Regions from separate parts of the Bounagaea algeriensis genome, predicted to be linked through region 2. Evidence: riboswitches for the same ligand, from Rfam matches in the RefSeq annotation. Region 2 holds a riboswitch; each other region holds the start of a gene.
The links. A riboswitch is a leader RNA that binds a small molecule or an ion and turns the genes downstream of it on or off. The one in region 2 is predicted to bind glycine.
Positions count from the first base shown of each region.

Region 1: it holds a riboswitch for glycine, as region 2 does, so the genes downstream of both, gcvH (glycine cleavage system protein GcvH) here and gcvT (glycine cleavage system aminomethyltransferase GcvT) in region 2, are expected to answer to the same signal.
Region 3: it holds a riboswitch for glycine, as region 2 does, so the genes downstream of both, gcvP (aminomethyl-transferring glycine dehydrogenase) here and gcvT (glycine cleavage system aminomethyltransferase GcvT) in region 2, are expected to answer to the same signal.

Region 1 covers NZ_CM137102.1:3,731,785-3,735,002, forward strand. Annotated here, with positions in the region: gene ACVGV2_RS16975 (L-serine ammonia-lyase) at 1-1,134, opposite strand, end outside; gene gcvH (glycine cleavage system protein GcvH) at 1,329-1,697, opposite strand; glycine riboswitch at 1,775-1,858, opposite strand; glycine riboswitch at 1,863-1,963, opposite strand; gene ACVGV2_RS16985 (helix-turn-helix domain-containing protein) at 2,063-3,218, shown strand, end outside.
Region 2 covers NZ_CM137102.1:3,289,275-3,292,492, reverse strand. Annotated here, with positions in the region: gene glyA (serine hydroxymethyltransferase) at 1-63, opposite strand, end outside; gene gcvT (glycine cleavage system aminomethyltransferase GcvT) at 129-1,232, opposite strand; glycine riboswitch at 1,360-1,456, opposite strand; glycine riboswitch at 1,457-1,550, opposite strand; gene ACVGV2_RS14985 (TetR/AcrR family transcriptional regulator) at 1,687-2,373, opposite strand; gene ACVGV2_RS14980 (acyl-CoA dehydrogenase family protein) at 2,489-3,218, shown strand, end outside.
Region 3 covers NZ_CM137102.1:1,755,626-1,758,843, reverse strand. Annotated here, with positions in the region: gene gcvP (aminomethyl-transferring glycine dehydrogenase) at 1-1,334, opposite strand, end outside; glycine riboswitch at 1,398-1,510, opposite strand; glycine riboswitch at 1,511-1,608, opposite strand; gene ACVGV2_RS07925 (MerR family transcriptional regulator) at 1,688-2,203, opposite strand; gene ACVGV2_RS07920 (bifunctional nuclease family protein) at 2,711-3,187, opposite strand.

The DNA.
Region 1 (3,218 bases), 440 kb from region 2:
GCAGGTCAGCCCGAGGTTGTGCTCGACCGCGATCTCGGCGGCGTTCTCCACCTGCCCCGGGGTTCCGCCGAGGACTTCGGTGAGCCCGGCGGCGGCCATGGAGCAGGCCGAGCCGACCTCGCCCTGGCAGCCCACCTCGGCACCGGAGATCGACGCGTTCTCCTTGAACAACGCGCCTATGGCGCCCGCGGTGAGCAGGAAGCGCACGATGCCGTCCTCGTCGGCGCCGCGGACGAACCGCGCGTAGTAGTGCAGCACGGCGGGCACGATCCCGGCGGCGCCGTTGGTCGGCGCGGTCACCACGCGACCGCCGGCGGCGTTCTCCTCGTTGACCGCCAGCGCGTACAACCCGACCCACTCCGTCGAGTCGTCCTCATCGGACAGTTTCGCCCGCAGGTCGGCCGCGCGGCGACGCACCTTCAGCCCGCCGGGCAGGTGGCCGGTGGCGCGGCACCCGTTGTCGACGCACTCGCGCATCACGTGCCAGATGTGCAGCAGGCCTTCGCGCACCGCGTCCGGACTGCGCCAGGACATCTCGTTGGCGCGCATCACTTCGCTGATCGGCAGGCCCAGCTCGACGGCCGTGTGCAGCAGCTGCTCACCGCTGTGGAACGGCAGGGGCACGGCCGTCGCGTCCGCGGCGATGCGGTCGGTGCCGCTGGCCTGCTCGTCGACGACGAAACCGCCGCCCACGGAGTAGTAGTCGGCACTGGCCAGCTCCGCACCGGAGGGGTCGGTGGCGGTGAACCGCATGCCGTTGGGGTGCACCGGCAGCGATTCCTTCCGGTGCAGCACGAGGTCGCGGTCCACTTGGAACGGGATCTCGCGGGTGCCGGCCAGCCGCAGGCTGCCGCTGCTCCGGATTTCCGCCGCGCGCTCGTCGCCGACGGCCGGGTCGACCGTTTCGGGAGCGTTGCCCTCCAGTCCGAGCAGCACGGCGTTCGGGCTGCCGTGGCCGGCTCCGGTGGCGCCGAGCGAGCCGAACAGCTCGGCTCGCACCTGTGCGACCGCGGGCAGGGCGCCGTCCCGCTCGAGACGTTCGGTGAACATGCGCGCAGCGCGCATCGGGCCGACGGTGTGCGAACTCGACGGTCCGATTCCCACGGAGAAGAGGTCGAAGACGCTGATCGCCATTGATCGGTCCCCCTGTTGTGCTGTCGGGCCGCGGGACCGCGCCCGGTCGCAGCAGCCGCGGTGTCGCACTGGTCCTTCCCGTGCAGCGGCACCGCGGTGGACGCGGGCGGAACGGTGCACCGGCGGCCGGTGGCTCGTGGATCCCGGGCAGACGGTGGCCGGTCGAGCACCGTCCGCCCGGGTCGTCTCAAGATCTACCCGATGAGCTGCTGGTACTCCTCCGAGGTGAGCACCTTGCCCATCTCGGTGACGCGCACCTCCATGAGCCACCCCTGACCGTACGGGTCCGAGTTGACGATCGCCGGATCGTCGACCACGGCCTCGTTGACGGCGGTGACCTCGCCGGTCGCCGGCGCGTAGAGGTCGCTGACCGATTTCGTGGACTCGAGCTCGCCGCAGGACTGCCCGGCCTCGATCCGCTCGCCCACCTCGGGCAGCTGGACGTAGACGATGTCGCCGAGGGCGTCGGCGGCGTGCTCGGTGATGCCGACCCGGGTGACCTCACCGGAATCGGAGAGCCATTCGTGCTCTTCGGTGTAGTGCAGTTCGCTCGGCAACGTCATGTCGGGAGGCTCCGTCCGTTCGTCGTCTGGGCAGGCCGTGGTCAGTGCGCAGCCGCCTGCCCGGGATGGGCCTCCCCCTCTGTTGCGGAACCTGAGAGCTTCGCCGCGTGCGCGGCTTGCACCGTGGGTGCGGCATCAGCGGTGATGCCGGCTTTCCAGAGTCACCTTCCCCGAGCGGTCATGGGGCCTGAGAGTTTGCGGGGAGTCTTGCTCCTTCGGCGCCCCGGCGCCCAGGGGGCGCTCGGGGTCTCTCCCGCTCGGGATCCTCGGCTTGTGCGATTGTCGGTGTGGTCACCATAAACGGAGGCGGCGGGCTGTCAACACGCCCACCTCGCTTTCGATCCGCCGCTCCAGTGAGGCAGCTCATGTTGGAACTCTCCGCGCTCGTGCAGCGGGTGGGCCCGACGCTGCTGCGTGCGGCGGTCCTGCCGGACGCGTCCCCGTGCGTGCGCGACGTCGTCATCGCTGAGGCCGACATCACGATCACCGGGGGTGATCTGGTTCTCGGCGTGGCGTGCCACGACCGCGGCGAGGTGGTCGGGCTCGTCACCGAGTGCGCCGAGCGGGGCGCGGCCGGCTTGCTGTGCAAGACGCCGTGGCCCGGGGACGAGGCGGTGCGCACGGCCGCGCAGGAGGCCGGGCTCGCGCTCGTGGAGGTGCTGCCCGGCACGTCGTGGGCGCAGCTGGTGTGGCTCGTGCGCGCCGCGCTGGCCGAAACCGGCGGCCGGGAGGAGCCGGACGCCCCTGCGGTCGCCGGCGAGGCGCGCGCGTTCACCGGGTTGCCGGGTCTGGGCGATCTGTTCCGCGTGGCCGATGCGGTCGCCGACGTCGTCGACGCGCCGGTCACGATCGAGGACGCGCATTCGCAGGTGCTGGCGCACTCGGCGCGGCAGGACCGGATCGACCCGGCGCGCGTCTCGACGATCATGGGACGGCGCCAGCCGGACGAGGTGCTCGCCAAGTTCCGCGCCCGCGGCACGTTCCGGCAGTTGAGCAAGTCCGGCTCGGCCGTGTTCGTGCCCGCCCAGCAGGACGGCACGCTGCCGCGTCTGGTGGTGCCCATCCGGATGGGCGGTGAACTGCTGGGGTCGATGTGGGCGGTCGTGCCGGAGGAGGTCTCCGAGCAGCGCGCCACCGCCTTCGCCGACACCGCCCCGCTCGTGGCGCTGCGCCTGCTGCGCTGGCGCGCGGTGGCCGACGCGGAGCGGCAGCGCTCGGCCGAGCAGGTGCGCCTGCTGCTGCAGGGCGGTGAGGGGTGGCGCGCGGCGACGGCGGAGCTGGCCGTGTCCAACGAGCCGCACCGCGTGGTGGCGATCGAGGTGCCCGCGCAGGAAGGGCCGGACGCCGGGCACCGGTTGAGCCTCTGGGAGTGGGTCACCCGCGGGGTCGGGCCGCACCCGCTGGTCACGGAGATCGGCAACCTGCTGTACGCGGTGGTACCGGAGCGTTCCGGTCCCGGCGGGTGGCGCATGCTGCGGGAGACGTTGGCCGGCTGGGACATCGAGCCGCGTCCGCTCATCG
Region 2 (3,218 bases):
CGCTGCGGCCACCTCCGGATCCACCGCAGCAAGCTGGTCGTTGAACAGGTCCGGTGTGGACATTTGGTGTTGCCTCCTGATTTCTGTCTGCGACGGCCCTGCGGACCTCTGGTCGAACGGCGCTGTTGTTAGTTGCCGCGGCGGTAGAACGGCAGTTCCACCACCTCCACCGGCAGCGACTTGCCGCGCGCGTCCACGTTCAGCGCGGTGCCCGGTTGGCTGTGCGCGCGGTCCACGTAGGCCATCGCGATCGGGTGCCCCAATGTGGGGGAGGGCGCACCGCTGGTGACCTCGCCGATCTCGTTGCCTTCGGGGTCGAGCACGGAGTACCCGTGTCGCGGCGCGCGCCGCTGGTCGGTGCTCAGGCCCACCAACGTCCGGTCGGTGGGGCCTTTGGCGACCTTCGCCAGCGCGGCCTTGCCCACGAAGTCATCGGGTTTGTCGAGTTTGACCACCCGGCCGAGATTGGCGTGGTACGGCGTCAACTCGACGCTGAGCTCATTGCCGTACAACGGCATACCCGCTTCCAGCCGCAACGTGTCCCGGCAGGACAGTCCGGCGGGCTTGAGGTCGTAGCCCGCGCCGGCCTCGGTGAGCGCCTGCCAGATCGACTCGGCGTCCTCCGGCGCGGTGAACAGTTCGAAACCGTCCTCGCCGGTGTATCCGGTGCGGGCGAGCATGATCTCGCAGCCCGCCACGGTGGCGTAGTACCCGGCGAAGTACTTGACGGTCGACAGGTCGGTTTCGGTCAGCGGGGCGAGGATCGCAGCCGCGTTCGGCCCCTGCAGCGCGATGAGCGCGTAGCGGTGCGAGTAGTCGTGGAATTCGGCCTCGAACCCGGAGGTGCGCTCGGCCAGTGCCGCGGAGACGGTGCCGGCGTTGGCGGCGTTGGCGACGACGAGGTACTCGTCCTCGCGCAGCCGGTAGACGATGATGTCGTCGAGCACGCCGCCGTCGTGGTTGCAGATCATCGTGTAGCGCGCGCGGCCGGGCGTGATCGCCGAGGCGTGGGCCAGCAGGGCGTAGTCCAAGGCCTCCGCGGCCTGCGGCCCGCGGATGTGGAGCTCGCCCATGTGCGAGAGGTCGAACAGCCCGGCGCTGCCCCGCACCGCGTTGTGCTCGGCGGTGTCGCCGGAGTACCGGACCGGCATCTGCCAGCCGGCGAAGTCGGTGAACGTCGCGCCCAGCTCCTCGTGGATCCGGTGCAGGGGCGTCTGCCTCGGTGACGTCATCGTGTCTGGACTCCTCCTGGGGGCGGCGCCGGTCGGCGGTCGCGGGTCCGAAACTGCGCAATCGGATCCTGCCAGCGTAATCGGACCGCTGCGTTCGCCACCTGCGCGGTCGTACGCACGTCGGGCGGTCTCCCCTGGAGTCATGGGCCTGAGAGTTTCACCGTCGTCGACGGCTTGCACCGTGGGCGAGAAGCGGTCCGCTCCTGCTTTCCTCCCGTTGCGCCTCGTGCCGTGCGGTAGGTGGTGCCTGAGAGTTTGCTGGGGAGTGCTTGCTCCTTCGGCGTCCCGACGGGCCGGGAGCTCTCCCGCACGGAGTCAACGGCGCGGTGTTCGGTTGTGGACCAGCTGCCCGGGCGTTGCCTGGACAGGTTGCCCCCCGGGCAGGTTGTTCTCTGGACAGAGCGTGACGCTACGGAGGACCCCGCGGGCAGTCAACCACAACGCGAGGCTGATCTCACTCGGTTGCGCGCGGAGGTCGGCGCGGGTGCTGCGGTGCCGACACCGCGTCCTCGGGCGTCGTCGCGGCGAGGGTGCGGTAGACCTCACGCAGCCCGTCGATGAGGGCCCCGAGGGCGAGCTCGAAGCTGTCCGCGTCGATCTCTGTGTGCTGCGGCAGCAGGTGGGCGCGGTCGAGGTGCGGGAATCGCTCGTCGTAGATGCTCGCGTCGGCGGGGAAGCCCTCGGCGAACGAGGCCATGGCCGAGCCGACGACGAGGTACTTCGTCGACGCGCCGATCATCGTCGCGTACCGCTGCGGCCAGCCGGCCCGCACGAGCCCGCCGTGCACCCGGTCGGCGCGGCGCAACGCGTTCTCCCGGTGGGCCGGGCCGGAGGCCAGGAACGGCACGAGGTTGGGGTGGGCGCGCAGGGCGGCGCGGTAGGACCGCGCCCACGTGCGCAGGCCGGTGGGCCAGTCGGTCTCGAAGTCGGAGACGTCGACCTGGGTCATGACCTCGTCGGAGATCGTGTGCAGCAGGTCGTCCTTGTTCGGCACGTGGTTGTACAGCGACGCCGCGCGGACGTCGAGGCGTTCGGCCAGGCGGCGCATGGACAGCGCCTCGAGCCCTTCGGCGTCGATGATCTCGAGGCCGACCCGGGCGATGCGTTCGGTCGTCAGGAGGGGACGGCTCGGACGGGGCACGGTTTCTCCACGTTGCTGGCCTGGGGGAACGCCTCTTGCGAGGGCGGTTCGAGGGACTCTAGGCTGCCATAAAACTAACGTTGTTAGTTAGTACGTCACACGGAAGGGCAGGTCAATGGTCGACTTCTCGTTGTCCGACACCGAGCGCGACGTGCGCGACTGGGTGCGCCGTTTCGTCCAGCGCGAGCTCATGCCGCTGGAGCAGCAAGTGCTGGACCGGGAACGCGCCGGTGCGCGGGGACTGACCAAGCAGGAGCAGGCCGACCTCCAGAACAAGGCGCGCGAGGCGGGGTTCTGGGGCGTGCAGACCCCCGAGGAGTACGGCGGGATGGACCTGCCGGCCGTGCTGACGGCGCTGATCCAGATCGAGCTGGGACGGACGTTCGTGCCGTTCCAGTTCGGCGGCGACGCGGACAACATCCTCTACCACGGCAACGAGGAGCAGAAGCGGCGCTACCTGCTGCCCACCATCGAAGGCACCCGGAAGTCCTGCTTCGCCATCACCGAGCCCGGCGCCGGGTCCGACGCGAAGAACATCCGCACCACCGCCCGCAAGGACGGCGACGAGTGGGTGATCAACGGCGAGAAGACCTTCATCACCGGCGGCATCGACGCCGACTTCGCCATGGTCTTCGCCGTCACCGACAAGTCCAAGGGCGCCGACGGCGGGGTGACCTGCTTCCTCGTCGACCGCGACATGGGTTGGACCTCGGAACCCATCGACATCATGGGCGAGTGGGAGCGTCAACCCGCCTCGCTGGTGTTCGACGACGTGCGCGTTCCCGAGGAGAACGTGCTCGGCGAGATCGGCCAGGGCTTTTCGCTGGCCATGCAGTGGATCGGCC
Region 3 (3,218 bases), 1.5 Mb from region 2:
CTGCGCAGGTCCTGGCGGGTCGTCTTCTCGTCGCAGGCGATGCCCACGTGGTCGGCATCGGCCTTGCGCAGGTTGACACCTTCCGCGCGTGCGGCGGCCACGACCTCGTCGGCGCGGCCGGGCACGCGGGCCAGCACCGTGTCGAAGAAGGCGTCCTCGACGATCCCGATCCCGCCCTGGCGCAGGCGGGCGGCCAGCACGGACGCCATCCGGTTCACCCGGGCGGCGATGTTCCGCAGGCCCGTCGGTCCGTGGTAAACGGCGTACATGCCCGCCATGACCGCCAGCAGCACCTGCGCGGTGCAGATGTTGCTCGTGGCCTTCTCGCGGCGGATGTGCTGCTCGCGGGTCTGCAACGCCAGCCGGTAGGCCTGGTTGCCGTCCGTGTCGACGCTGACGCCGACCAGGCGCCCCGGCAACTGCCGCTCCAAGCCCTTGCGCACGGCCATGTACCCGGCGTGCGGGCCGCCGAACCCGAGCGGCACGCCGAAGCGCTGGGTGTTGCCGACGACGACGTCGGCGCCGATCTCGCCGGGAGCGCGCAGCAGCGTCAGTGCCAGCAGGTCGGCGGCGACCACGGCCATCGCCCCGCGCCGGTGGATCTCCGCGATGACGTCCTGCTGGTCCCGCACGGCGCCGGAAGCGCCCGGGTAGGCCAACAACGCGCCGAAGAACTCGCCGTCCGGCAGCCCGCTCGCGCCCTGCGACAGGTCGGCGACATCCAGCTCGATGCCGAGCGGTTCCGCACGGGTGCGCAGGATTTCCACGGTCTGCGGCAGCGTGTCGGCATCGACGACGAACCGCGGCGACTTGGCCTTGCCGCCACGCCGCACGAGGGTCATGCCCTCGGCGGCCGCGGTGGACTCGTCCAGCATGGAGGCGTTGGAGACCGGCACCCCGGTCAGGTCCGAGACCATCGTCTGGAAGTTCAGCAGGGCTTCCAGCCGTCCCTGCGATATCTCCGGCTGGTAGGCGGTGTAGGCCGTGTACCAGGCGGGGTTCTCCAGCACGTTGCGCAGGATCACCCCGGGGGTGATCGTGTCGTAGTAGCCGAGCCCGATCATCTGGGTGCGCGAGGTGCAGCGCTGCGCGAGACCGCGCAGCTCCTCGAGCGCCTGCGGTTCCGTGGCCGGTTCCGGCAGCTCGAGCTGCAGGTCCTGTTCATGGATTCCGCCGGGCACGGCTTTGTTGGCCAGTTCCTCGAGGGAACCGACCCCCACCACGTCGAGCATCCGGGCGAGTTCCGCCGGCGTCGGTCCGACGTGTCGATCGGCGAACGGGGTCCCGTGCTCCAACGCGGCGAGCGGAATGCGGTCGTGGGTCACGTCGGTCATCGCCCAACCTCAATCTTCGCGGCGAACAAGGGGGCGGCAACACCAGCGTGCTGCCGACTCTCCCCCTCTGTCACTGTCCGCTGCGCGAACGCCTGAGAGCTTCGCCCGGCGCTCCGGCCGGACTTGCACCGTCGGCGGGGTGCGCCGCCGTCGCCGCACCCTCTTTCCAGAGGCATCTCGCCCGCGCGGTCCAGTGGCCTGAGAGGTTGATGGGGAGATTTGCTCCTTCGGCGCCGACTCGATCGCTCGAGCCGAACTCTCCCGCACGGGGTCGGTGATAGTGCGTAGCGTACCCGATCAGGCGCTCGTGCCCGAGGGGCTGTCGGCTGACGCACACCTGCTTGACGTCAAGCTCACCCGGTGCGCCGGTCCCGCCGCCTGCGGGAGAGTTCGTCCTCCTCGACCGGTTCGATCAGCGCGCCATCGGCACGTTCGGCGGGGAACTCGTGGATCGTGCCGGTGATCTCGCGCATCGCCCCGCTGACGGCGATGCCGAAGACGCCCTGCCCGCCCTGCAGCAGGTCGACGACCTCTTCCGGGGACGTGCACTCGTAGACGGTGGTTCCGTCGCTGAACAGCGTGAGCCCCGCCAGGTCGCGCACTCCCCTGCTGCGCAGGTGGTCCACGGCCAGCCGGATGTTGTGCAGCGACACTCCCGTGTCCAGCAGCCGCTTGACCACCTTGAGCACGAGGATGTCCTTGAACGAGTAGAGGCGCTGCGATCCCGAGCCGGTGGCACTGCGGATCGACGGCCCCACCAGCTTCGTCCGCGCCCAGTAGTCCAATTGGCGGTACGTGATGCCCGCGATCTGGCAGGCCGCCGCTCCCCGGTACCCGACGAGCTCGTCGGAGACCGAGTCCGCCGGCAGCGTCTCGCCGGCCCGGTGCGCGGACGGCTCGGCCGCACCGCCCCCGTCGACCGCCGGGGGCGCACCGGTCGCAGCGATCCCAGTGGACGGCGCATCCGGCGACTCGTCCCCTCCCCCTGCGGAACCCCGCTCGGGCGCTTGCTCGACCACGCCTGCCTCCCCTCGTCCGGCACGCTGCCGACGAATCCGGTCCGGTGCGTTCGGCGAATCGGCTCCCGCCCACCATCCTGGTGACCCCGCGACTGCCAGCGAAAACGGCACCGGAGCGATTCGCGCAATTCGACAGTAGGCCCCCGGGTGAGGGCGGTCAACGCGACGCGCGGGCCGCGCCGAAGAAGATCAACAACGGGTGGACGTCCCCGCCCGCCTCGAGTCCTCCCGGCCCGCTCCCCGGCGCGCACGAGGACCCGCCGCGCACGACAGCCCCGGCGCACGACGACCGCGCACGACAACGGGGCCCTCGACCGTGCCGAGGGCCCCGTCGCGCCGCAACCAGTTCCGCGCGGTTCACGTGTCCGCGCCGCGGAAGTCCTCCGGCGAAACCGAATCCAGGAACTCGCGGAACTTCTCCACTTCGTCTTCCTGCTCGTCCGGGATGATCAGACCGGCCTCATCCAGGACCGTCTCATCGGCGTGGATGGAGACCCCGGCGCGCAGGGCCAGAGCCACCGAATCGCTCGGCCGCGCCGACACCCGCACGTCCCCGTCGAAGACGAGTTCGGCGAAGAACGTCCCCTCCTGCAGGTCCGTGATCCGGATCTGCTCGACCTCACGCCCCAGGGCGCCGATCACGTCCTTGAGCAGATCGTGCGTCAGCGGACGCGCCGGCCGCACACCCTGCTGCTCCAGCGCGATGGCGGTCGCCTCCACCGAGCCGATCCAAATCGGCAGGTACCGCTCACCCTCCGTCTCCCGCAGCAACAGGATCGGCTGGTTGGCCGGTAGTTCCACGCGCACGCCGACGACGCGCATCTCGCTGCTCATCGTCACATCGCCTCCTCCAGCGCGCCGAAGC